3 regions of the Exiguobacterium sp. JMULE1 genome follow, and region 2 is predicted to be linked to each of the others. Evidence: riboswitches for the same ligand, from Rfam matches in the RefSeq annotation. Region 2 holds a riboswitch; each other region holds the start of a gene.
The links. A riboswitch is a leader RNA that binds a small molecule or an ion and turns the genes downstream of it on or off. The one in region 2 is predicted to bind lysine.
Positions count from the first base shown of each region.

Region 1: linked by a shared signal. The riboswitch ahead of EXW93_RS02380 (aspartate kinase) and the one ahead of EXW93_RS15810 (Na+/H+ antiporter NhaC family protein) in region 2 are both predicted to bind lysine.
Region 3: linked by a shared signal. The riboswitch ahead of EXW93_RS00890 (amino acid permease) and the one ahead of EXW93_RS15810 (Na+/H+ antiporter NhaC family protein) in region 2 are both predicted to bind lysine.

Region 1 covers NZ_SGWC01000002.1:423,710-431,472, forward strand. The annotation lists gene EXW93_RS02370 (argininosuccinate synthase) at 1-758, shown strand, start outside; gene argH (argininosuccinate lyase) at 755-2,125, shown strand; lysine riboswitch at 2,196-2,373, shown strand; gene EXW93_RS02380 (aspartate kinase) at 2,486-3,685, shown strand; gene EXW93_RS02385 (aspartate-semialdehyde dehydrogenase) at 3,699-4,691, shown strand; gene dapA (4-hydroxy-tetrahydrodipicolinate synthase) at 4,709-5,590, shown strand; gene dapB (4-hydroxy-tetrahydrodipicolinate reductase) at 5,587-6,333, shown strand; gene dapD (2,3,4,5-tetrahydropyridine-2,6-dicarboxylate N-acetyltransferase) at 6,320-7,027, shown strand; gene EXW93_RS02405 (branched-chain amino acid transaminase) at 7,053-7,763, shown strand, end outside.
Region 2 covers NZ_SGWC01000002.1:3,008,186-3,015,948, forward strand. The annotation lists gene EXW93_RS15790 (ABC transporter ATP-binding protein) at 1-144, opposite strand, end outside; gene EXW93_RS15795 (SAM-dependent methyltransferase) at 157-816, opposite strand; gene EXW93_RS15800 (heme oxygenase) at 906-1,226, shown strand; gene EXW93_RS15805 (uracil-DNA glycosylase family protein) at 1,351-2,088, shown strand; lysine riboswitch at 2,181-2,359, shown strand; gene EXW93_RS15810 (Na+/H+ antiporter NhaC family protein) at 2,470-4,053, shown strand; gene htpG (molecular chaperone HtpG) at 4,329-6,191, opposite strand; gene EXW93_RS15820 (PDZ domain-containing protein) at 6,274-7,143, opposite strand; gene EXW93_RS15825 (SDR family oxidoreductase) at 7,279-7,763, shown strand, end outside.
Region 3 covers NZ_SGWC01000002.1:110,636-118,398, forward strand. The annotation lists gene EXW93_RS00870 (HlyD family secretion protein) at 1-98, opposite strand, end outside; gene EXW93_RS00875 (TetR/AcrR family transcriptional regulator) at 291-896, shown strand; gene EXW93_RS00880 (diguanylate cyclase) at 942-2,033, opposite strand; gene EXW93_RS00885 (MarR family winged helix-turn-helix transcriptional regulator) at 2,171-2,626, opposite strand; lysine riboswitch at 2,792-2,980, shown strand; gene EXW93_RS00890 (amino acid permease) at 3,113-4,594, shown strand; gene EXW93_RS00895 (hypothetical protein) at 4,675-4,857, shown strand; gene msrA (peptide-methionine (S)-S-oxide reductase MsrA) at 4,927-5,874, shown strand; gene EXW93_RS00905 (DUF2252 domain-containing protein) at 5,943-7,238, shown strand; gene bcaP (branched-chain amino acid transporter BcaP) at 7,464-7,763, shown strand, end outside.

The sequences.
Region 1 (7,763 bases), 2.6 Mb from region 2:
GGGAAGAAGAAATCGCCTATGCGAAAGAAAACAATGTGCCGATTCCGATCAACCTCGACAGCCCATACTCAATCGACATGAACCTTTGGGGACGGAGTAACGAATGTGGCGTCCTAGAAAACCCTTGGACAGAGCCACCGCAAGACGCTTATGCGTTGACAGTAGCGCCAGAAGACGCTCCGGATCAGGCAGAAGAAGTCATCATTGGCTTTGAAGCAGGTGTTCCGGTCTCGATCAACGGAACGACGTATCCACTGGCGAAACTGATCACGGAACTGAACATCATCGCTGGTGCACATGGGGTCGGACGGATTGACCACGTCGAGAACCGTCTCGTCGGTATCAAATCGCGGGAAGTCTATGAGTGCCCAGGCGCAACGGTGTTACTCAAAGCGCACGCTGCACTCGAGACGATTACATTGACGAAGGACGTCGCGCATTTCAAACCACTACTCAGCAAACAATACGCAGAAACGATCTATAACGGTCTCTTCCATGCACCATTGACGAAAGGCTTGAAAGCATTCTTGACAGCGACACAACAGGACGTCACAGGAGAAGTTCGCGTTAAACTGTTCAAAGGAAATGCAACTGTGACAGGTCGTCAGTCCGCTGTCTCGCTCTACGATGAGAAACTTGCGACGTACACGAAAGAAGACGCATTCGATCATGAAGCAGCAAAAGGCTTCATCAAATTACACGGACTTGCCGTTTCGACGCATGCGAGCGTACATCGTCAGGCGGGTGTCACGAAATGACCAAACTCTGGGGTGGACGTTTTACGGAAAGTGCTTCCGCTCAAGCGGAAGCCTTCGGAGCATCGATCACGTTCGATCAAAAATTAGCGAGCGTCGATTTAAAAGGCAGTCTCGCACACGCGCAGATGCTATTTGAACAAGGGATTCTTGCTCAAGACGAGTGGACACAAATCGAGCAAGGACTGAAGCAACTGGAAACGACGTTAGCAGACCATTCCTATACGTTAGCGGATGAGGACATTCATATGAACCTCGAGCGTTTATTGACAGAACAGATTGGTCCGGTTGCAGGAAAACTGCATACGGCACGGAGTCGAAATGACCAGGTCGCAACGGATTTACATCTATGGATGGAACAACATGTTGAGGCGTTGACGACAGCATTACGCGAGCTCCAGTCGGTCATCACGGAACAAGCGGAGCAACATATCGAGACGGTCATGCCAGGGTATACGCATTTGCAACGGGCACAACCGATCTCGCTTGCGCATCACTTGCTCGCTTATTTCTGGATGTTCGAACGTGATGTCGAACGGTTGACGGATAATCAAAAACGAATTCGGAAATCACCGCTCGGGGCAGGTGCGCTCGCGGGGACGACATTCCCGATCAATCGTTTCCGGTCTGCTGAGTTGCTCGGTTTTGAGTCGGTCTATCCAAACAGTCTTGATGCTGTCTCGGACCGTGATTTCGTCATCGAATACCTCGGGATCGCTTCGACCGTCATGATGCATCTCTCGCGCTTTTGTGAAGAAATCATCATCTGGGCGTCGCAAGAATTTAGCTTTATCGAGTTATCCGATGCCTTCTCAACAGGATCGAGCATGATGCCACAAAAGAAAAATCCTGATTTCGCTGAGTTGATTCGTGGAAAAACGGGGCGCGTCTACGGTAACCTGATGGGCTTCTTGACGACGATGAAGGCATTACCACTCGCTTACAATAAAGACATGCAAGAGGATAAGGAAGGGGTCTTCGATACAGCAGATACCGTTCTCCAATCCGTTCAAATCTTCACTGGAATGATTGAATCTGCGACGTTTAAGACCGAAGCGCTCAAGAAGGCGACAATGCAAGACTTCTCGAATGCAACGGAACTCGCCGACTACCTTGTGACGAAAGGCATACCATTCCGGGAAGCGCACGAAATCGTCGGCAAAGCCGTCCTTTACTGTGTGCAGAACGGTTGTTTCCTGAAGGATTTGAATCTCGAGACGTATCAAACCTTCCATCCGGATATCACGGAAGACGTCTATCCGCTCCTCGATCCGGTTCAAGCAGTGGCACGCCGGACAAGCTACGGCGGAACAGGGTTTGCTGCCGTGTCGGAGCAACTCGAACTCGCGAAACAGCATCTTGCGAATTGACGGATTTTGAAAAAAATCAGTCAAATGACTGGATTTAACAAAAGATGTCTGCTATAACTGTAACTAACAACCGACAGATAGAGGCGCGGATGACATGAGTAGTATCATTCTTGAAGGCAAGCATGCCGAATGATGTGAAAGGGGAAGTCCGCCGAAGTGAACGAGAAGATGCTTCTTCTCATTTGCTGGTACAACGGTTAAGATCCGTTGTACTGCCGAAACCGATGTTTCGGAGCGCTATCTTACGTAAAAGAACGAATGACTTTGTCTTCGTTTGTCCGATCGTGATAACGACGGGCCGTAGGAACGCTCCTACCGGCCCGTCGTTTTTTTCTGTATCGGGACAAAGGAGATAGGATTGTGACAACTGTACTTAAATTTGGTGGAAGCTCGGTTGCGACTGTCGAACAGATTCAGTCTATTGCGAATTATTTGAAGAGTCGCGCAGCCGAAGGTGAAAAACTTGTCGTCGTCGTTTCAGCGATGGGCAAGATGACAGATTCTTTGATTGCTCAGGCGCAAGCCATCACAGATCGCCCCGAGCGCCGAGAACTCGATCGTCTGCTTGCCATCGGAGAAGAACAGACGATTTCATTACTCAGCATCGCCCTCAACTCACTCGGCGTCAAAGCGTTATCGCAAACAGGCGCTCAAGCGGGAATCAGTACGATGGGATTGCATACGAAAAGTAAGATCAAACAGATTGATGGAAATCTATTACGACAAAAACTCGAAACATACGATGTCGTCATCGTCGCTGGATTCCAAGGTGTCAACGAACTCGGTGATGTCACGACGCTCGGACGTGGTGGATCGGATACAACGGCTGTTGCCCTTGCGGCAGTCCTTGATAAACGGTGTGAAATCTACACGGATGTCGACGGTGTCTATACGGCTGATCCACGAATCCATGCTGCTGCTCAACCGATTCCGCACATCTCATATGATGAGATGATGGAGATGAGCGCCCTCGGGTCGAAGGTCATGGAAATGCGGAGTGTCGAACTAGGAAAAAAATACGGCGTACACATCTTCGTCGGGAAAACACTTGAATCGAAAAGGGGAACATGGATCATGGAAGCGACGGAAACAATGGAACAAAAAGCGGTGACGAGTGTCAGTGTGACGAAGAACGTCTTGACGGTATCAATCAAACACGTACCGCAAACGAATGCAGCAGTAGCCGATATCTTCGAACTGTTATCCAATCGCCACGTCAACATCGACATGATCAGTCAAACGACGTTCGACAGTGACATTTTCTTATCGTTCTCATGTCCACTCGATGAGGAAGAGTTCCTCGATGAAGCATTGAAAGACATCATGGATCGCTTCACGACAGTCAAGGTCGATCGCCATAATCAACACGCAAAATTATCTGTCGTCGGAATCGGGATGCGGGATGCAACAGGTGTCGCTTCGAAGTTGTTCGCAATCTTCCGAGCAGAGAACATCCCGTTCTATCAAGTCACGACATCAGAAATCAGCATCTCGTACACGATTGCACAAGCAGACATTGAACGGACGGTTGCAGCGATTGCAAACGCGTTCGAGTTATAAGGAGGAAAACAGGATGTATCATGTAGCCGTCATTGGAGCAACCGGCGCCGTCGGTCAAAAAATGTTACAAGTCCTAGCAGAACTGGACTTCCCGGTCAGCCGCCTGTCCGCTTACGCTTCTGCTCGTTCAGCAGGGAACACGGTACAGTTCAAGGGAGAAGATATTACGATCCAAGCGCTGACGCCAAATATCACAGAAGACGGGATCGATGTCGCGTTGTTCGCAGCAGGCGGAACGATCAGTGAGCAATATGCCCCGTTACTAGCTGAAAACGGAACACTCGTCGTTGATAATTCAAGTGCTTTCCGGATGCAGGAGACGATTCCGCTCGTCGTGCCAGAAGTCAATCCGCAAGCGATTCAAGCGACGGACCGCTTGATCGCAAATCCGAACTGTTCGACCATTCAATCCGTCGTCGCTTTAGCACCGCTCCAGTCACTGGGATTCGAACGGATCAACTATACGACGTATCAGGCCGTATCTGGTTCTGGTCAAAAAGGAATCGAGGATCTGGCACGTGGAGCACGCGGAGAAGAGCCCGTCAATTATCCGCATCCGATTCACGATAACATCTTGCCGCATATCGATGTATTCCTTGAGAACGGCTATACGAAAGAAGAGCAGAAGATGATTGATGAAACACGGAAAATCTTCAATCTTCCAGCATTACCTGTCAGTGCTACATGTGTCCGGGTTCCAGTCACGAATTCTCACTCGGTTGCAATCAACGTCACGTTTACACAACCGACGACGGTTGCAGCGATCCGTGAAGCACTTGAAAACGCACCGGGCGTCGTCCTCATCGATGATGTCGCGAATACGCGTTATCCGATGCCACTTGACGCGAGTGGGACGGACGATGTCTATGTCGGACGAATTCGACAAGATGATAGTCTCGCGAATACGTTCCATCTCTGGTGTGTAGCCGACAACATTCGAAAAGGTGCCGCCTCGAATGCCGTACAAGTCGCACGCCAAGCCATCGAACAGTCGATTCATTCATAAAAAAGGAGGAGTTCTTCATGTTCAAAGGAGCAGGTACAGCGCTCGTCACACCATTTAATGAAGCAGGCGAGTTGGATCTACACGTATTCGAACGCTTGATCGAGCAACAACTCGCAGCAGGAATTCAGGCGCTTGTCGTCGGAGGAACGACAGGAGAAGGATCGACACTGACGAACACGGAATTCGAACAACTACTGACGACTGCCGTTCAAATCACGGCAGGACGAGTACCAGTCATTGCCGGAACGGGTTCGAACAACACGGCAGCAACAATCGAGAAGACGTTACTCGCAGAGCGCCTCGGTGCGGACGCAGCGATGCTCGTCACACCGTACTACAATAAAACATCGCAAGCGGGTCTCGTCGCACATTTCACGGCGGTCGCTGATGCAACCGAATTACCAATCATGCTGTACAACGTTCCGTCGCGGACAGGAGTTGCGATCGCAGTCGAAACAGCAGTGACGTTAGCACGTCATCCACGAATCCAAGCCTTTAAGGAAGCGAGTGGAGATGTCAGCTTCATGGGTGAACTGATGGCGGCGATTCCTGAAGACTTCGCGGTCTTCTGTGGAAATGATGATCAAATCCTGCCGTACATGGCATGGGGCGCACAAGGCGTCATCTCAGTTCTTTCGAACCCGTACCCAGCAGAGACACAAGCACTTGCTGAGGCGTTACTAGCGCAAGATCTCGTCACGGCACGCCGGATTCAGGCAGACTTGTTACCGGTCATCGGTGCCTTGTTCAGTGATGTCAATCCGATTCCAGTTAAAGCATCGCTTGAAGAACTCGGCTTTGCTGTCGGTGCGCCACGCTTGCCGCTCGTCCGTCAATCGGAAGCGGGGCACGCCCACTTACTCGAAACTATGCGGGCTTACAAAGGGGTGGTTCGATGAAACTCGCGTTACACGGTTATGGGGCGACAGGACAATACGTCGTCGAACTCGCACCACAAAGTGTCGTAGCGATCGTTGACCGGACGAAGTCATCCGATACGATCGCTTCATATGCCGAGCTAACGGAGATGTCAGAAACGGTCGATGCGATCATCGACTTCTCGCATCCGAGTTTGCTACCGGATCTGCTCGCATATGGACTGGCGACAAAAACACCACTTGTCATCGCGACGACTGGTTTTTCGGAGGCGGAACTGGCATCGATCAAGGACGCCGCAAAAGAAATTCCAATTTTCCAGTCGTACAATATGTCGTACGGCATCGCGATGGTGCAGCAACTGCTGAAGACACTTGTGCCACTAGCAGGAGCGTATGACATCGAATTGCTCGAGAAACATCATAACCAAAAAGTCGATGCGCCAAGCGGAACGGCTGAGTTGTTATTGCAAACGATTCAGACGGCACGTGACGTCACACCGGTATATGACCGGTCACAGACGCGGCAAAAGCGAGAGACGAACGAGATCGGGATGCACGCGATGCGCGGTGGAACAATCTTCGGAGAACACGAAGTCTTATTCGCAGGTGTCGACGAATTGATTGAAATCAAACATACAGCGCTATCGAAAAAAGTATTTGCTTCTGGTGCGATCAAAGCAGCTGAGGCACTCATTCAAAAAACAGCGGGACTCTATACATTAGAGACGCTCTACACACAGGAGGATTCACATGTTACTCACTGATGCTTACGAAATTGCTAAATTCATTAAAGATGCTAAAAAACAAACACCGGTAAAACTTTACGTCAACGGCGATTTGGCGGGCTTGACGATCGAAGGCGCTACAGCGTTCGGATCAGATGAATCAAAGATTTTCTTCGCGGATGCAGGACTTGCGGCTACTTTCTTAGAAAAGTATTCAGATCGCATCACGGATGTTCACGTGGAGTATGACCGTCGCAACAGTGCAGTACCAATGCTTGATACACGTCACTTGAATGCGCGTATCGAGCCAGGTTCATGGATTCGTGATCATGTCGTCATCGGCGATAACGCAGTCGTCATGATGGGTGCGATCATCAATATCGGTGCATCAATCGGAGATGGTACAATGATTGATATGAACGCTGTCGTCGGTGCACGTGGGACGATCGGGAAGAACGTTCATGTCGGCGCAGGTGCCGTGGTCGCGGGTGTCCTCGAACCACCTTCAAAAACACCTGTCATCATTGAAGACGGTGTCTTGATCGGTGCAAATGCAGTCATCCTTGAAGGCGTCAAAGTCGGCAAAGATGCCGTCGTCGCTGCTGGTAGTGTCGTCACAGAAGACGTACCTGCTGGAAGCGTCGTTGCCGGAACACCTGCACGTGTCATCAAACAGAAAGATGCGAAAACAGAAGAGAAGACGCAATTGGTGGATGATTTACGTTCACTCTGATTGACGTCGAAGAGGAGGAAAACACATGGCAGTGGATACACAGTATGGAGAAGCAATTTGGTTAGATGGAGTCTTTCATGATCCGAAAGATGCGAACACAAGCGTCATGTCACATGCGATTCACTATGGTAGTGGATTCTTTGAAGGAATTCGTGCATACGCGACACCGGACGGACCGGCGATTTTCCAATTGAAGGAACATATCGAGCGTCTCTTCCGCAGTTGTGCGTATTACCACGTCACGATTCCGTATACTGTCGACGAACTTGTTCAAGCAACGATCGATTTAGTTGCGAAAAACGGATTTGAATCGTGTTATATCCGTCCATTCGTGTTCCTCGGTACGCCATGGCAAGCATTGATGGCGAAAGATACGACGGTTCATGTCGGCATCTCTTGCTGGGAGCTTGGGGAATACTTCGATAAAGGTGCTGGCATCCGTGCCAAAGTCGCATCATACCGCCGCGTCTCATCAACGATGATGCCGATGCAAGCGAAAGCGGCTGCGAACTATATGAACTCACAACTCTTAAAAGGTGAAGCGATCCGTGATGGATTTGATGAAGCCATCGCGCTCGACATGAACGGAAACGTCAGTGAAGCGAGTGTTGCGAATCTTTTCCTTCTTAAAAACGGAACGATTCATACACCGTCACTTGATTGTTCAGTACTCGACGGTATCACACGCCAAGTCATCATCCGTTTGGCACAAGATCAAGGCTATCCTGTCATCGAA
Region 2 (7,763 bases):
CATCAGATGTCGGAGTGTCGTTGATTTTCCAGATCCGTTTGGTCCGATGAAACCGAATATCGTCCCCGGATCAACTGTAAAACTGACATCGAATATTCCACGCCCCGGTGCAAACTCTTTCGTGACATGCTCTAAACGGATCATCATCCGACCTCCTTATCTTTTATTTCTTTCCTCACTGTATTCATACCCGTTTTGAAGCAGTTTGTTCGGATCAAAGCGATAGATGACGAACCGCTCGTCATGATTTTTTTCATAGAGGTCTCGTAATCGAATCTCATCGACTTGCTCGAATACGGTATGACGCTCCAGGTACTCCCGGTATTCATCGGTCGGGTAATACAAGATGAGATCAACCGAACGCGGGGAACGTTCGACCGAACTTAAAATGTGATCAATCACTTTCATGAAAATTTGTGAAGAGAATGGATTGAAGAAATAAAACTTATTCGTCTCATCCGGAATGGCATACTGCTCGGCATACGTCTGTTCAAATCGCAAACTTCCGGAACGCCGCTTCCGTCGACTTTGGTAGTTCGCCATATTCCGGAGTGCGTCCTCGTAAAATTGTCCGTTCATCTCGATTCCGATGACGGAACAATCGAATCGGTCGTGTAAGTAAAAGTTCAAACGCCCTTTCCCACACCCGAAATCAATGACCGTGTCCTGTTTTTGAAACAAATACGTTTCGCATAATTCGTCTAGTGCCGCATAAGGCGTTGGTTCATATCGATTGTAGTGACTAAACACACCATAGAGGTGTTGCATCTCAATGGTCTCGATTCGTAATCGTTGATCGTATTCCTGTTCATTCATTGTCGTTTGTTCCTTCTTTCCGGCATTCTTGCCTTCATCGTACTATACTGAAGAAGTACGTTACTCGTTTTTTGAAAGGGGATTTTATGATGATCGTCGTTACGAACCGGATTAAAGTCAAAAAAGGGATGGCTGCAGCTCTCGCTCCTCGTTTTACGCGTCCAAGTGGACTTGATACGATGGACGGATTCATCCGCGTCGAGGTCTTATTGACGCAAAACATCGAAGAACATGATGAAATGAACGTCAACATGTATTGGGAAGACATGAAGAGTTTTCAAGCATGGCGGGAGAGTGACGATTTCAAAGCGTCACATAGTCGACCTGCGAGTAGTGAGGCAGGAGAATCGCCAATGCTCGGCAGCGAGATTCTGACATATGAAGTTGCTTCGGTCAAAGAACGCGCATGATGCACGAAAAGGACTCGTCTCGAGTCCTTTTTTATATACCTATACACAAATAGTGAAAGGGTGTAATTGTCTCAAATGGTATTATTTGTTATTATAGTGCCAATACAGAGAGAGAGGGTTCTTCATGAATTCATTAACTATATTTGAACAAGCCATTCGTAGCTTACCTGATGATCGTACGTTACGACGTGATGAATTATGGACGGACGATTTTTTATTGCAACAGGAGAACGAGCTGACCGTCTATTACTCTCCGATTGGCGAATATGTCAATACTGAAGCAAAAGTCGTCATCATCGGGATCACACCAGGTTTTGAACAGATGCGAATCGCTTTCGAAGAAGCAACGGATGCCCTCCATCATGGGGCTTCACTAGAAGGGACGGCACGCATCGTCAAATATACAGCAAGCTTTGCTGGAACGATGCGACGTAATCTCGTCCAGATGCTTGATACACTCGAGCTTCCAGCATTACTCGGAATTGAGACGGCTACTAGCTTATTCCATCAACATCAGAAATTATTGCATCCAACATCACTGTTAAAGCAACCCGTCTTTTATCGCGAAAAGAATTACTCGGGTCATCAACCGAAAATTAGTCGTAGTCCTTTATTGAGGCACTACGCGGAAGAACACTTCGTCGCTGAGATCAATCAGTTACAAAAACCAGCGTTATTAATTCCACTCGGTCGGGTCGTCGAGACGCAAGTCCGTGGATTGATTCAGGATGGACGAATCGAACAACATCAGCTTCTTTCCAACTTCCCCCATCCATCTGGCGCGAACGGTCATCGAAAAAAACAATTCGAAGAAAACCAAGCCTATTTGATGAAACAGCTCATTCAACATTTTGCCGAATGAGCAACTTTGTCTTAAATTATCAGAATATATGGTTGAATCTTTTTTGAAATACGTGATAAAGTGTCCATAAGAACAGAATATGACTATTCTATCGATGAGGTAGAGGCGCGATTTCAATCAGTACTTGGTCCGAGGATGACAACGAAGACGACTACAGGAAAGGTGACATCGCCGAAATGACAGTATGCGTCGAGCATACCGTCGTTGGTCGATTCGGGAAATACCCGATCGATTGCCATACATAACAGTTGTATGGAGCGCTCCAATTCGGCTAAGAAAGACGCATCCAGCGAGGGTGTCGGCTTTGTTGCCGGTGCCCTTGCTTTTTTTGTGCCGCGGGGTCTCATCTTTAAGCCATTTTTAAAGAGGAGGATATTTTTCATGGTCAACTATTCAGATTCCATTATTGCCCTTGTACCTGCTTTACTAGCTATCTTATTAGCCATCTTTACCCGAAAGGTCGTTCTTTCGTTAGGTGTCGGCATTCTCGTCGGTGCCCTGTTACTTCACCGTTTTAACCCGATCGATACGGTAACCTATCTCGGCAAGAATATCTTTAGCCTCTTTTGGGCGGATGGTGCCTTGAACGAGTGGAACGTTTTATTACTTGTTTTCTTGTTATTGCTCGGTGTCCTTTCCACATTAATTCAAACATCTGGTGGCGCTCGCGCCTTCGGTGAATGGGCTTCTACACACGTCAAGACAGCGCGTGGTGCACGCTTAGTCGCCTTCGGTCTCGGTATCTTGATTTTCATCGATGATTACTTCAACAGTCTCGCTGTCGGCAATGTCAGTCGTCCGCTAACGGATCGCCGTGGTGTCTCACGTGCGAAGCTTGCCTATTTGATTGACTCAACAGCTGCGCCTGTTTGTGTCATCAGTCCGCTTTCGAGTTGGGGCGCATTCATCATTTCCATCATCGCCGGTATCTTAACGACGCACTCGATTACGGATTACTCAGCGTTTAGTGCTTTCATGATGATCGTTCCAATGAACTTCTATGCGATTTTCGCGTTACTTTTAACACTTTACATCGCTTACTCTGGCGTCTCTGTCGGACCGATGAAACAGCATGAACGCCGCGCTGCGAATGGTGAACTTTTTGATGCGTCAAAAGGAACACCGATGGGGATGGCAAAAGAGGTCAACGAACATACGAACGGAAAAGTCCGGGATCTCGTCGTTCCGATCGTCGTTCTCGTCATTGCTACGATCAGTGCGTTACTCGGGACAGGTGCTCAGGCACTTGCAGCCGACAACCGTCCGTTTACTTTAATTGGAGCATTTGAGGCAACAGACGTCACACGCTCACTTGTCGCAGGTGTCGTCATCAGTTTAATCGTCGCTTTCTTGATGCTGATCGGACGAAAAATTCCGGGTCGCGATTACCGTGCAAGCATCGTCGCTGGTATGCGTTCGATGTGGCCAGCAGTCGTGATTCTATTATTTGCTTGGACGATCATCGCTGTTATTGGTGATATGAAAACAGGCGATTATCTCGCAAGCTTCATCAGCAACTCGATTTCTGCTTCGTACTTGCCGTTCTTATTATTCTTGATTGCCGGCTTGATGGCATTCTCGACAGGAACAAGTTGGGGCACATTCGGGATCATGTTGCCAATCGGTGCGGATCTCGTCATGGCTGTCGATGCCTCACTCTTATTACCGACGCTTGCTGCTGTTCTTGCTGGATCTGTCTTCGGTGACCATTGTTCACCGATTTCCGATACGACGATCCTCAGTTCGACAGGGGCTGGATCCCATCATATCGATCACGTTACGACACAGTTACCGTATGCGCTAGTCGGTGCCGTCACTGCGGCAGTAGGTTATTTAGTCATCGGTTTCACGGAGTCTTCGGTCTTCGGTTTCATCGGAGCTCTTGTCACATTCGTACTCTTCGTCGTCGTCTTGAACGTTCTCTCGAAAAAAGGCGAAACTGCTTCGGATTTACAAACGGATTGATGAAATGAAAAAGGGACTGACTCAAAAAAGAATGACGCGTCTTTTCACGCCCTTTCCTCAGGCGAGACACAAGCCTGTTTTCCTGCTTAAATGAAGCAGGAAAACGGATCTCATTCGTCTCTGACAGCGCATAAATGCGCTTTTCCTGTAGGAGTGGCGTGTGACGCGCCATTCTTTTTGTTACGAGATAAGGGTGGCAGATCATCATTCTGCCACCCTTATCTTTGTAGAGACCAACTTTGAGTCAGCCCCTTTTTTCGACTTCATGTCATGTCTTATACCATAAGTTCACACACATCATTCGCGAACGCTACCGGATCCTCGAGTGGAAGCCCTTCGACAAGTAATGCTTGTTGATACATCAGTTTGGTATAGCGCTCGAATTTCGAACGATCGTTTTGATACGCTGCTTCAAGAGATTGGAACACCGCGTGTGACGGATTCAATTCAAGAATCTTGACCGCTTCTACCCCTTCGTTATTCGGCATCGCCTTCAAGATTTTCTCCATCTCGATCGAGACGGCGCCGTCCGTCGCAAAACAGACGGGATGCGATTTTAGACGCGTTGATGCTTTGACTTCCTTGACTTGTCCACTTAACACTTCCTGCATTGCTTGGAACATCTCCGCTTGTGCGTCCGTCGTCTCTGCCGCTTCTGCTTCAATCCCTAGATCGCTACTCGTGACTGACTTGAACGTCTTCTCGTTATATGTCACGAGCATCTGGATCGCGAACTCATCGATCTCTTCGGTGAAGTACAAGATGTCGTACCCTTTATCACGCACAAGTTCGGATTGTGGTAACTTGTCTAAACGATTCGTACTCTCACCAGCGGCGTAGTAAATATGTGCTTGATCTTCCGGCATCGCTGCGACGTATTCCGCAAGCGTGATCAACTTCTTCTCCTTCGCTGAGTAGAAGAGGATGAGGTCCTGCACCTGTTCTTTATGCATGCCGTAATCATTGTACATACCGAACTTCAGCTGACGTCCGAACGCTTGATAGAACGTTTCGTACTTCGTGCGATCCTCGCGCAGAAGTGCTTCGAGTTGTGTCTTGATCTTACTTTGGATGTTTTTCGCGATCAATTTCAATTGACGATCGTGCTGCAGTAACTCACGCGAGATGTTGAGCGATAAGTCTTCCGAATCGACCATCCCTTTGACGAAACTGAAGTGATCCGGCAACAAGTCGCTGCATTTTTCCATGATCAAGACACCATTGGCATAGAGTTCAAGACCCTTTTCAAATTCCTTCGAATAATAATCGTACGGTGCTTGCTCCGGAATGAATAAGATCGATTGATAACGAACAACGCCGTCGACACTGATATGAATATGTTTCGCCGGTGTGTCGAAACCATACCGCTTCTCTTGGTAGAAGTTCGTATAGTCTTCGTCTGTCAATTCCCGTTTATTCTTCCGCCAGATCGGCACCATGCTGTTGATCGTCTTGACGACTTCGACCTCTTCCGTCTCGTCACTGCCTTCGATCGGCTGACGTTCGAGTTCCTTCATCTCGATCGGATAACGGATGAAATCCGAGTATTTTTTGATGATGCTACGCAGACGATATGTCTCGAGGTATTCATCATACGATTCTTCTTCCTCGTTCGCCTTGATGTGGAGTGTAATCTCCGTTCCGACGGTTTCCTTGTCGACTTCCTCGATCGTATAACCTTCGACACCACGCGATTCCCATTTATAAGCGACCGCACCGCCGAATGGTTTCGTAACAACAGTGACGACGTCTGCGACCATAAATGCAGAATAGAATCCGACACCGAATTGACCGATGATATCATGACCATCTTGTGCTTCGTTTTCTGCTTTGAAGGCAAGCGATCCACTCTTCGCGATCGTACCGAGATTTTCTTCTAGTTCTTCCTTCGTCATTCCGATTCCCGTATCACGAATGATGAGTTGACGCGCTTCTTTATTTGGTTCGATCGTAATTTTGTAGTGTTCCTTTTCGAACGAAATCGTCTCGTCCGTCAATGCTTTGTAGTACATCTTATCCATGGCGTCACTTGCATTCGAGATCAATTCGCGCAGGAAAATCTCCTTATGCGTATAGATGGAATGAATCATCATCTCCAGCAATCGTTTTGATTCCGCCTTAAATTGTTTCGTTTCCATGCTCATTCTGCCTCCCTTTTTTAGCACTCAATCATACAGAGTGCTAATTCATCTCCTATTATTAGGGAGTTCGAAATATCTGTCAATCACCTTTTTCACTGTATGTCACGACTTTTTCACGGACGATTTTTCCGATTTGACGTAAGTGTTCTGCTGACCCATAGGTGCCATGGCTGACACCGTTTTCATCCTTTCGATTACCGAGACCGATGAACTGCTCACTCGGTTTGAAGTGGAGTCCGACGACGGATACCTGAAATCGTGACGAGAAGCCGATTTGAAAAATCGCGTCCGGATAATCCGTTGGTCGATAGGTCGTCCAAGCGATGTCTGGTTCGAGCTTCGCAAATCGTTCCGTGTGTTCCTTACCGAGCAGGATGATTCCTTTTATCGAGAACAGTTCAAGCAGGCGTAACAAAAATGTCTGACCGAACGGACTATCTTCCAACACGCTGCGTTCTTTGATCGCTCCCATGTAGTGGTGTGTCGGAAACGGGAAAAAATCCAGATGAATGACCGGATCAAACGTCGTCTCGTAAAACGACGCACCGAGTCCGTTCAAGAATCCTTCGAGCTTACCGCCACCTGGTCGACCGAACCAGGTTCGGTACACATTTGGTTGTTTGAAGTAACGATTGAAGCGTCGGATCGATTCCGTCAATGTCTCTTCTTGTAAATACGCATTCCACGTCATGGATTGTGGACGTATGAAAAGTGGACCGTGCTCGTCAAATCGTAATGCACCTGTTCGGTCTAAAAACTGCGATCGGGATGGGTTCGTCGCGATCGTCACCCAACTGCTACGCGTCGCATCACCAAACCAGAGGACAGGTGTCGTTTGGTCGATCAATTCACTTGCAAATGCACTCTTCTCGAGTGTCATTTGGTACTGGACGGCTTCGTGTAATAATTTTTTGGCAAGTTGCCATTGATCGGATGTCAGCGTTCTCATCTCCCTCTATACAGCGATTGTGCTGTTGTAGATGTACCCCCTATCCTCTAACACTAGACGCATCGATGGGTTTAATCTCCATTTCTCCGGGAATGTTTCATAAGGTGAACGATACGACTTAGGAGGGATTTAATAATGGGTAGACTCGATCAAAAAGTAGCTGTCATTACCGGCTCGGCAACAGGGATTGGACAAGCGACTGCACTTGTCTTCGCAGAACAGGGAGCAACGGTCGTCTGTGCCGATGTCTCACTTGAAAAAGCACAACAAACAGTAGAACAGATTACACAACAAGGTGGGAAAGCGGAAGCCGTCCATGTCGATGTCTCAGACGTCGAGAGTGTCGAGCAACTTGCGAAGCACGTCAAAGAGACATACGGTACGATCGACGTCCTCTTCAACAATGCCGGAATCGATGAACAAGGCGGGAAAGTCCACGAGTATCCAATCGATCTCTTCGACCGGATCATCGCGGTCGACTTGCGCGGTACATTCCTCGTCAGTAAATTCTTGATTCCACTCATGCTTGATAACGGTGGTTCAATCATCAATACGTCATCGATGTCTGGTCGCGCAGCTGACTTGAACCGATCCGGTTATAACGCAGCGAAAGGTGGGAT
Region 3 (7,763 bases), 2.9 Mb from region 2:
CTCGTTGCTTGATCGTAATAGTAGTATCCGACAACACCACCACCGATTAAAACGATGAGTGTCACGATATTGATGATCAATAATTTTTTCATACTCATGGGTGTGTTAGCATCCTTTCTTGTGTACAATCGATTCAAAAAAAGTACTCCTCTGGGGGGAGGAGTAATTAATATAGTTAATTATATGGATCGTTAGCTAACAAACAACCGACAATTTCCGACAAAATGTTGGAAAAATAGATGATAACGGATTCATTAATGAAAAGATGATGAAAAAGGAGTGAAATATGGATGAATGAGAGCCGTGATCCCCGACCAAAACGGTCACGTGACCGTATTACAATGGAATTATTTCGTTTACTGAAGACGCACAGCTTTTCAAGTATTACTGTCAAAATGCTGACGGATGGAGCCGGTGTGAATCGTTCAACCTTCTACGCACACTATACGGATAAGTATGATTTGCTCGACCAAATCGTTGAGGAGCAAATGAAGGCACTTGAACAAGCGATTCGGATCACGGGTACAGGAACTGTCTTTCCGACAGTCGAGCAGGTGAGTCGCTATTTTGCTCGTTTGTTCATTCATATCGAAGAAAATGAATTATTCTATCAGACGATGCTCGTTCAAGGACCGATCAAAACGTTCATCTCTCGTTTTCTCGATACATTGAAAGAGAATTATCGAATTGTGTTTCGACCGCAAATCACAGAAGAAGCTACGTTCGTCGATCGGGACTTATTATTAAACTATGTCATTGGTGGACAGTTGGGATTGTTGATTTCGTGGTTACGAAACGGTCGACCGTATTCATCAGAATACATGGCAGAACAATTAAGTCGGATGATTGTCTTTGGAACGGTTGAAAGCATCGGTTTTCCTAAAGAGACGGAATGAAGACGTAAAAGAAAAGACACTCCCCTACGGAAGTGTCCCATTAGTTTAAGCTTGTCGGAATGCAAGTTCTTTCGTATAGATCGTACTCCGGTTCCGTCCGCTTTCTTTTGAGTAATACAACGCTTTATCTGCCTGTTGTAATGCTTCAAGTGACGTATGCGAACCACTGGAATGGGAAATCCCAAGTGAGATCGTGATTTGCAGATCAGGTACATCTGCTGTCGGGAACAGGTTACGTGCGACCGTCAGCCGAGCTAGTTCTGCTATTTTTTGCGCTTCTTTCGCTGAAGTACTTGGTAAGATGATTAAAAATTCTTCACCACCGTACCGTCCGACGAGGTCGTCTGGACGCGTTAAGGAAGCGAGAGTCATGCCGAGTTGGCGTAACACATCATCGCCCGCATCATGACCATATGTATCATTGACATGCTTGAAGAAATCGATATCGATGAGTACAAGCGAATAGCCTTGGTCGGTCGAACCGACAAGCGAAAGCGAGTCATCCAGACGACGACGATTGGCGAGCCCTGTCAAAGCATCCGTCATGGCGAGTTTCTGCTGATACTGGATGTTTTCGAAGTGACGGCGTAATTCCGTCAGTAATCGATAAGCGACAAAGCCAGCTAATAAATTAAAGAAGACGTACGCAATCGAGATTTTAAAGAATGTCGACCAGCTGTTCGTCAGGATGTAGATGGCGGGCAACGAATAGAGAATACCGACCAACACCATAAGCTGAAAATGACGCATCGAGACATGGATGAATCGACGAATGATCCCAATCGTCGTGATGAACAAGACGATGATCAGCGTCGATAAATAAAATCCTTCCATTTGATCAACTGGTGTTAAAAAGTAACGTGTCCCGATGATCATTGCACCAGCAACGATGGCGCTTGGGAAACCACCGATCAGCATGGCGATTGCGACAGGAACGATACGTAAATCAACACGGGCGACGTCGATTTGAATCCCGTTAAACATCAATAAAACCGCAATCAGACCAGAGACTGCTCCGAGTATAAGTCGAATGCTCCATTTGGAGTTCAATGAAATACGCGGTTGATTCCGAAACGGTAAGAACAAGAGAGTAATCGTTGTGAACAGTAGACAAAAGTTAATGATGAATTGATTCATGATGGCCAACAAATCCTCCCAACTCCCCCAGCTAACAGATTTCCATATATATACTTCCAGTATACTCAAGTAGATAACGGTTAGACATAGAGAAATCTTTAGACAAAATAGAAAAAACGGTAGAAAATCTACCGTTTTTAAGAAGATGAAGTAAGAGTATCCTCATCCATCGTCTGTAAAATTTTATCAAAGACACGAATCATCGTTTCGAGCTCTTCTTCCGTCAATGTACCGAAGCGATCTTGTAAATAGTTTTTCCGAACGATTTCGAGATCTCGAAATGCACGTTCCCCGTCCTCCGTCAAAGCGAGGACGATCGAACGACGATCTTCCGTCGAACGTGTCCGTGTGACGTATCCTTGTTTATACAGCTTATCCGTTAAAGCAGTGACTTGACTCGTCGCGAGCTCAAATTGTTCCGCGAGAAGCGTCGGGCGCTGAGGCCCATTTTCAGAAAGGCTTCGTAAGATGAAAAATTCACTCCGGGTCGCCGTTCCTTCAAATAGCCGGTTAAGTTCACGTCGCAGGGTACGAAGAATGACACGCATTTGTTCTTCGAGTCGATAAGTTAGCAAATCACGTTCCTGTGGCATGCAAGCAGCATCCTTTCTCTCAGTGGACTTCTACCATTTAGTGTACTAAACATATCGGATTTTTACCATCTACTACCCCAGATTCGAAAAAGGCAATTGACAATTTCGTGGCGTTTTGTGTAATATGGCGTAGTAATAACTAACTTAATTCAGTTCTCACTCAACCAGTGGGATGGAGGTTGCAGTTCTTAAGAGTACGGTTACGGATGTCGTCAAGCGACAGATGAAGTGACCTGAAAGGAAGAATTGCCGAAATCAATCATCGCTTTGAAGATGATCGATTGGGATTAGATCGAATAGGTCTAATACTGTCACAAGTCGGGTATCACTTACTTGTGGAGAGCTATCTTTCACGACGGTAGAATGAGGCGCATCCATTTTATTATGTTGCGTTCTCATCTTCCATCTGGAAGATGAGGACGCTTTTTGTTTTTTTCATTCAAAAAGTGTCCTCTCAAAAAATCTAAACAGAGAGAAGCGAACGAAATGAACAATCTAGATGTAAAACAAACAACAGATTCGACAGCAGAAGGATTAAAACGTGGATTACAAGCCCGTCATATGTCGATGATCGCCATCGGTGGGGCAATCGGAACAGGACTCTTCATTGCGTCCGGTGCTTCCGTCGCAGCAGCAGGACCAGGTGGGGCGCTCCTATCGTATGCAATCGTTGGTCTGATGGTCTACTTCCTCATGACAAGTCTTGGTGAAATGGCGGCGTACATGCCTGTCGCCGGATCCTTCTCGACATATGGAACGAAATTCGTCGATCCATCATTCGGCTTTGCACTTGGCTGGAACTACTGGTACAACTGGGCAGTCACGATCGCAGTCGAGCTCGTCGCAGCACAAATCGTCATGACGTATTGGTTCCCGGACGTTCCTGGATTTTATTTCAGTGCTTTGTTCCTCTTACTCATGATTGGCTTGAACTACTTCTCCGTTAAAGGATTCGGAGAAGCGGAGTATTGGTTCGCGATGATTAAAGTCGTTACCGTCATCGTCTTCTTAGTCGTCGGTGTTGCGATGATTTTCGGTGTCTTTACATCGGAGCCACCGGTTGGCTTTAAAAACTTTGCTCTTGGCGATGCGCCGTTCGTCGGTGGTATTCCTGCCGTCATCGGTATCATTCTCGTTGCCGGATTCAGTTTCCAAGGTACAGAACTGGTCGGGATTGCAGCGGGTGAATCGGAAGATCCGAAAAAGAATGTTCCAAAAGCAGTCAAACAAGTCTTCTGGCGCATCTTGCTTTTCTACGTCTTCGCGATTTTTGTCATCGGAATGCTCATTCCGTATACAAGTCCGAACTTGGTTTCGAATGACATTACGGACGTAGCGGTGAGTCCGTTTACGCTCGTCTTTGAAAAAGCAGGTCTTGCGTTCTCAGCAGCACTCATGAACGCCGTCATCTTGACGTCTGTTCTATCTGCCGGAAACTCAGGTATGTATGCTTCGACACGGATGCTGTACACACTGGCGCGTCAAGGGGATGCACCGAAGTTATTCGCAAAAGTATCGAAAAACGGTGTACCGCGTAACGCTTTGCTCGCAACAGGAGCAGTCGGTGCCCTCTGTTTCTTGACGTCGATGTTTGGTGGACAAGTCTACTTGTGGTTACTCAATGCTTCCGGGATGACAGGATTCATCGCATGGCTCGGGATTGCGATCAGTCACTATCGTTTCCGTAAAGGATTCGTTGCACAAGGTCACTCGTTGAAAGACTTACCATATGTTGCACCAGCGTTCCCGTTCGGTCCGCTGTTCGCATTCGGTCTTTGTTTCCTCGTCATCGTCGGTCAAAACTATGCCGCATTCCTCGCTGATCAAATTGATTGGGTCGGAATTGCCGCAACGTATGTTGGTATTCCATTATTCCTTGCTTTCTGGTTAGGACATAAATTCAAAAACCGGACGTCAATCGTTCGTTATGACGAGATGGACTTCCCAGAACATCCACGTCAATCATAATCAGTGAGCCACCTTCAAATGAAGGTGGCTTTTTAGATGTCGCTTCAAGTAAGATGAAAGAAAAACAGGAGGCGATCTTCGTGAATTACTGGTACCACTTTAAGCGTGCCTTCTTACCGATCGCATTATTGCTTGTGACGCTAGCCTTATACCAAATGATTTATCGTTTGAATAACATCTGGTATTCGCTTGGAGGACTTCTCCTTGTCTTTGCGGCGATTTACTTCGTCATGCGTCGTCTAAAAGCGAACCCAGAGGATTGAATGAGCAGGAAAGTCGAGTCCATTCTCTGAACGCGGTAAAATAGACACATACAGAGGAGGGGAAGATAGATGGCAAAAGCAATATTTGCAGGTGGTTGTTTCTGGTGCATGGTCAAGCCATTCCATAAATATGATGGGGTAGAGCAGGTCATTTCAGGATATACCGGTGGTCATACAGAGAACCCGACTTATAAAGAGGTCTGTTCGGAAACGACAGGTCACTTGGAGGCGGTTGAAGTCACGTACGATCCGTCCGTCATTACGTACGAAGAATTACTCGAGATCTTCTGGCGTCAAATCGATCCGACAGATGGTGGAGGTCAATTCAATGACCGTGGTGAATCATACCAACCGGCTATCTTTTATGTCGATGAAGCACAGCGTGAAGCAGCTGAACGTTCGAAAGCAGCGCTTGACGCATCAGGACGCTTCTCGCGTCCAGTCGCGGTAGAGATTCGTCCAGAAAAGCCGTTTTGGCCAGCCGAAGAATATCACCAAGATTATTATAAAAAGAATCCGTTCCGTTATCAGATGTATAGTGTCGGCTCAGGTCGCGCGAAATTCATCAAAGAAGCGTGGAAGGACCACGGTAAGGAAAAAGAATTGAAAGAGCGTCTGACACCAATTCAGTATAAAGTCACACAAGAGAACGGGACAGAACCCGCTTTCCGTAACGAATACTGGGATGAAGAACGTCCAGGACTGTACGTCGATATCGTCGATGGTACACCACTCTTCACATCAAAAGATAAGTTCCAGTCAAACTGCGGTTGGCCGAGCTTCGCTAAACCCATCTCAGAAGACAAGATGGAAGTCGAACTCGATACGAGTCACGGGATGACGCGGACGGAAGTGCGTTCTGCGAATGCGGATAGTCACCTCGGTCATATCTTCGATGATGGTCCGACAGAACTTGGTGGTCTTCGCTATTGTATCAACTCAGCAGCATTACGATTTATTCCGCTTGAAGAGCTTGATTCGGCAGGATATGGGGAATATAAAAAACATTTCGAGTAACATGTAAGGAGCAGTCAAACGATTTCGTTTTGACTGCTCTTTTTTTCAAATGGAAGGGAGAGAATCGAATGTTTCGACCTGTATATGAAGAGATTCGACAAATGACGATTGCGAAGGTGCTTGATTTCTACGATCACGAAATCCGTCAGCTCGATGAGCAAGCACGTCAGGAAAAGTACGACAAGATGAGCTTGAGTCCGTTTCGCTTTTTCCGTGGGAGTTCGCATCTGTTTTATTATGACGTGACGCGAATCCCCCTTGGTTTTGATACACCTCTTGATAAACCGACGTGGATTCAGGGAGATCTTCATTTTGAGAATTTCGGTGTCCATGGCAATGCGAAGGGAGATATCATCTACGACGTCAATGACTTTGATGAAGGGTACTTAGGATCTTATCTATACGATTTGATTCGCATGGCGGTCTCCGTCCGGTTGTTCGCTGAAGAGGCAGGATACGATCCGACTCCTGCGATTCGAAATTATGTTCTGGAATACTTACACGATTTAAAAAAGTACGCTCTCGGAAAAGATCCGAGTGATGTCTGTTTTACGCGGGATAATACGAAAGGACCAATCAAGAAGTTGATCAAAAAAGCAGAAAAGAAACGTGAGGAATTAATGGGAGAGCGGACGGAACTGGTGGATGGCGTGAGACGTTTTTGTACATTACCGGATATGCAAGCGGTAGATGATCCGACGCGAATAGCGATTGAGTCTGCTTGGTCCTCCTATATCGAGACGATTGACGCAGAGGATCGTCGTGACGAAGCGTTCTATACAATCAAGGATATCGTCCGGAAACTAGACAGTGGAACGGCATCGATTGGTCTTGAACGCTATTACATCTTGATTGAGGGGGAGGGAGGGGAAGAAGATTTGATTCTAGAGATGAAACAAGCTCAAACTTCTGTCCCTTCGTTGTTCCTTCCCGTCTATCGTCCAGAAGCAGAAACAGTTCATCAAGGACGCCGGATCATCACATCTCAAAAAGCGATGCAGGCATATGAGGATCCATATCTTGGCTACCTGACGATTGGGAAAAAGGAATATTATGTACGTGAGCGCTCCCCATATAAGAAAAAACTAAAAGCAAAGCATATCAAAAGTCAGGAAGACCTTGAGAACGTGCTGTGTATTCAAGGTCAAATTACCGCGAAAATCCATGCGCGGGCGGATCAGGACGCCGGGATTAAAGAAAAAATTTTGACACATCATGCGGATGTTGAAATCATCCAAGCCATTGGTGTTTCGGACACCGCTTTTTTAGAGCAAATCGAGCGTTGGTCAGAAGCCTACGTGACACGAACAAAGCTGGATTACCAAGTGTTTTTAGAGTGGATGAAGACCCGAAAAATAATTTAAAAACCTAATAAACTGAGGCTTGTTAGATGGGTGTGTAACATGTGTTACATATCCATCTTTTTTGTACAGATTTTTTTGTTTAACGAATGAAAGCGTTCAACAAAATAGAAATAGGTATAATGACCTATATCAATTTATCAGAAAACTTCGTAAATTTTTGATTAAGTTCTTACGGACGACTCGCTCCGTAGGACAAATCAAAAGAGACATAGGGGGAAGTACATCATGAGCTTGACGCGGAAAAAAGATGTTTCCGCTATGATTGCTGCAAGTAAACGAAACAGTGGACTTGCTCGAAATCTTGGCGCGATGGATTTAACGTTTTTAGGAATTGGCGCCATCATCGGAACCGGAATCTTCGTTTTGACGGGAACAGGAGCATTGACTGCAGGACCAGGACTTATCGTATCATTCATTCTATCTGCCATCGCCTGTGGTCTAGCTGCTCTTGCTTACGCTGAATTCGCATCAACGATTCCGGTCAGTGGATCCGTCTATACGTACACGTATGCAACGATGGGAGAG